2 regions of the Blautia obeum ATCC 29174 genome follow, and region 1 is predicted to be linked to the other one. Evidence: predicted binding sites of a transcription regulator. Region 1 holds the regulator's gene; the other holds the start of a gene.
The links. The regulator HrcA, encoded in region 1, represses chaperone genes, less so after heat shock. The targets are predictions, from matches to a motif close to TGTTAGCACTCNNNNNNNNNGAGTGCTAACA.
Positions count from the first base shown of each region.

Region 2: a site for HrcA is predicted at 982-1,012, ahead of clpB (ATP-dependent chaperone ClpB). Genes of this name have one in related genera too.

Region 1 covers NZ_CP102265.1:2,503,279-2,505,488, reverse strand. The annotation lists gene NQ503_RS12120 (pyridoxal phosphate-dependent aminotransferase) at 1-98, shown strand, start outside; gene hrcA (heat-inducible transcriptional repressor HrcA) at 363-1,415, shown strand; gene grpE (nucleotide exchange factor GrpE) at 1,446-2,090, shown strand.
Region 2 covers NZ_CP102265.1:2,696,578-2,698,787, reverse strand. The annotation lists gene NQ503_RS13090 (IS30 family transposase) at 1-787, opposite strand, end outside; gene clpB (ATP-dependent chaperone ClpB) at 1,107-2,210, shown strand, end outside.

The sequences.
Region 1 (2,210 bases):
TTGGACCGCATGGTGAAGGATATGTACGTTTCGCTCTCGTCCTGCCACCGGAAAAAATCCGCGAAGTTGTAGAAGCTATCCGTAAAAGCGGAATCTGAGAAAGTAAACGAAGCATATTAAAAAATGCATTCATAATAAATTAAGAACAGAAATTCACATAATCACAGTACTTTTGACACAAAGTAACAGAGTGGAAAGGTAGATTTTCCCGATTTGTGCCCGTACTGTGATTTTTTTCGATTTTTTTAAAAAATATAAATTAGATGTTGACAAACAATTACGACAGTGCTATCTTAACAGTATAGATGTTAGCACTCTTCGTTAATGAGTGCTAACAGACTAATAGGAAAGGAGCTGAGAACATGGATGAACAATTGACAGATCGTAAGAAAAGAATTCTGAAAGCGATCATCAAGACATACATGGAAACGGGCGAACCGGTAGGATCCAGGACAATATCCAAGGATGCAGACCTGAATGTCAGCTCAGCAACGATCCGAAATGAAATGTCTGACCTGACAGACATGGGTTACATCGTTCAGCCACATACATCGGCAGGAAGAATCCCTTCTGATAAAGGCTATCGGCTTTATGTGGATGAATTGATGAGAGAAAAGGAAGATGAAATTGCAGAAATCCGTAATCTGATGATTGAGAAGACCGATAAAATGGAAAAAGTGCTTAAGAATGTAGCACGTGTCCTGGCTTCCAATACCAATTACGCGACGATGGTTTCAGTTCCTCAGTACAGCGGCAATAAATTGAAATTTATTCAGCTGTCCCGTGTCAATGAGCTGCAGTTAGTAGCTGTGGTTGTCTGCGAAGGAAATGTCATCCGTAATCAGATCATTGATCTGGATGAAGAAATGGATGATGAGACACTTCTGAAGTTGAACCTTCTTCTTAATACCAATCTGAATGGCCTGCCGATACAGGACATTAATCTGGGCATGATTGCCAGACTGAAAGAACAGGCAGGAATCCACAGTGGACTGGTAGCAAGAGTGTTGGATGCAGTTGCAGCAACCATTCATGTCGATGAAGACGATCTGGAAATCTATACGTCTGGTGCAACGAACTTCTTTAAATATCCGGAACTGTCGGATAAGACCAAAGCCACTGAGCTGATTTCTACTTTTGAAGAAAAACAGCAGTTGGTTGATTTGGTCAAGGAGCGGATGGCAGATGACAATACCGGTGTTCAGGTGTATATCGGAGATGAACTTCCGATTTCTACCATGAAAGATTGCAGTGTTGTTACTGCAACTTATGAACTGGGAGAGGGCATGCATGGAACAATCGGTATCGTAGGACCTAAACGAATGGATTATGAAAATGTAGTAAATAGTCTGAAGACTCTCAAGGTCGAACTCGATGAGGTATTCAAAAAAAATAAAAGTAATCAAGACAGTTAGCTGTCAGACTGGAAAGGCGGTAGAAAGAACGTGTCAGAAACAAATAAAAAAGAAGCTGGCGTACAGGAAGAAACAGAGAAAGACCTTCCGGAAACAGAACCTGTTACAGAACCAGTAGAAGAATCGCCGGAGGCAACCGCAGGAACGGAAACCACAGAGGAAACCGAGAGTGCAGCTGAAGACGATAAGGAATCTGATAAAGAAACCAAAGGAAAAAATTCTTTCTTTGGCAAAAAGAAAAAAGACAATAAGCTGGAACAGCAGATTGAAGATCTGACTGACAGGCTGAAGCGTAACATGGCTGAGTTTGATAACTTCCGTAAACGTACGGAAAAAGAAAAATCCAGCATGTATGTGATCGGAGCAAAGGATATCATCGAGAAGATCCTTCCGGTTGTAGATAACTTTGAAAGAGGCCTTGCACAGGCTCCGGAAGATGATCCATTTGCAGAGGGAATGCAGAAGATCTACAAACAGTTTACCACTACAATGGAAGGCATGGGAGTAGAACCGATCGAAGCTGTTGGAAAAGAATTTAATCCGGATTTCCACAATGCAGTGATGCATGTGGAGGATGAATCTGTTGGAGAAAATATTGTTGTGGAGGAGCTTCAGAAAGGATACACCTACAAGGGATTTGTAGTCCGCCACAGCATGGTAAAAGTTGCAAACTGATCGTGCTCAAGGAAAAAGGAAGCGGCTGCGAAGCAGACATTTACTTTTTCTGGCACGATCCTGACAGAATCATAAGTGCATAGCACGAAAGATGCGTAGAGCATCTTGATTCTGGAAGGA
Region 2 (2,210 bases), 190 kb from region 1:
CCACCACATCTAATTCCACCACATTTGTATCTGGAAACTTTTCCAGATATCTCTCAAAATCCTGATAGGATCTGTCTTTTCTATATCCAGTGTTGTCAGGTTCTCTGCGGACCTGCCGACGTTTTTTGTAGCGGACCTTCCGGGGAAGGTCGAGGTTGATTGCAGTGAAGTATCCCTGGTCTATATAGTTGTAGAGGGTCCTTATAGAACAAGGGACGGATTCCTGATTAGAAGCAAAGATATGGGACAAAGGCTGTCCCTGCAGAAGCAGAGGGGAAACCAGACGGTCCAGCTGTTCCAGGGACTCAGGAGTCTGGTTAATCCCAGACCGTGAAGAAGATTTTGTTTCACTGTAAATATCGTTGGCATAATTGGCCCTGTAGAAATAGAAGTCGTGGGAACAGTTGCGTATCTGAGGGCAGTCATTACACACGTAGGGGGGCTTTTTTAACTTTTCGCAGAGTCTGGGAGTAAAGTCAGGACAATACATGGAACAGCGCTTAGGGCGGCATTTCCAGCATAAGGAATTACAAGTCTGATTCCCGCAGATATGCTGCTTTACACAGTTCTGAAAATGCTCGCATTCTGAGCGCTTCCGCTGGGTTTCGTTTTGAAAATGAGGAACCCGGAAAAGGTGACGCCGAATCTCCTTGGAAATGGTAGAAGAATCCTTGTTGATTCTGCAGGCAATCTGCGTGAAATTTTCCCCACGGCTGATACCATGTTCAATGGCAGCACGATCAGCAAGGGTAAGGTGTTTTTTGTTTCCAGTAGCTTTAGTAGACATAAATGAATCCTCCTATACAATAAAAATATCCCATTTCCGGTAGTTGGAGGATATGACCAGGGAGGAGCCCTGGTATTTCTTATAGAATAAACGATTGCAAGACTAACTTCCACCCCCAGTTCCTAATGTAGAGCAAAACAGACTAAAGGTGGAAGTTAGTTTTTCATTTAAGGATTCACAGAATGTTCATAATTAATTAGCACTCACCTCTTTACAGTGCTAACAATATGTGTTATATTACGAATATAACAAAGATGACCAAAGGATACAGAAAGAAATTTCAGTATCCTTTTCCTACGATATACAAGGAGGAGAGCCTATGAACATCAGTAAATTTACTCAAAAATCAGTACAGGCTGTTCAGGATCTTGAAAAGGTTGCTTACGAATACGGCAACCAGGAAGTAGAGCAGGAGCATCTTCTGTATGCCCTGTTAACGCAGGAAGACAGCCTGATCCTCAAATTGATCGAAAAGATGGAGATCAATAAAGATTATTTTATCAATACAGTGAAAAAAGCGCTGGATGCAAAAGTAAAAGTATCCGGTGGTGATCTGAGATTTGGCCAGTATCTGAACAAATCTTTGGTAAACGCAGAGAACGAAGCAAAAGCAATGGGAGACGAATACGTTTCTGTTGAGCATCTGTTCCTGTCCTTGCTGACACAGCCAAGCCCAAGCATGAAGAAAATCTTCAACGAGTTTGGAATCACCAGAGAGAGATTTCTCCAGGCACTTTCAACTGTAAGAGGCAACCAGAGAGTTGTCAGCGACAATCCTGAAGCAACCTATGACACCTTAAATAAATATGGTGAGGATCTTGTCGAAAAAGCAAGAAACCAGAAACTGGATCCAGTCATCGGCCGTGATGCAGAAATCCGTAACATCATCCGAATCCTTTCCCGTAAGACCAAGAACAACCCGGTATTGATCGGTGAACCTGGTGTTGGTAAAACAGCAGCTATCGAAGGTCTTGCACAGCGAATTGTTGCAGGTGATGTGCCGGAAGGCCTTAAAGAAAAGAAAATCTTCGCACTGGATATGGGCGCACTTGTTGCAGGTGCAAAATACCGTGGCGAATTTGAGGAACGTCTGAAAGCAGTTCTTGAAGAAGTCAAAAAGAGCGAGGGTGAAATCATCCTCTTCATCGATGAACTTCATCTGATCGTCGGCGCCGGCAAAACAGACGGTGCAATGGACGCAGGCAACATGCTGAAACCTATGCTTGCCAGAGGTGAGCTGCACTGTATTGGTGCAACCACACTGGATGAGTATCGCCAGTACATTGAAAAAGACGCTGCTCTTGCACGTCGTTTCCAGCCAGTCATGGTTGATGAGCCGACAGTAGAAGATACCATTTCCATTCTTCGTGGCCTGAAAGAAAGATACGAAGTATTCCATGGTGTTAAGATCACAGACAGTGCC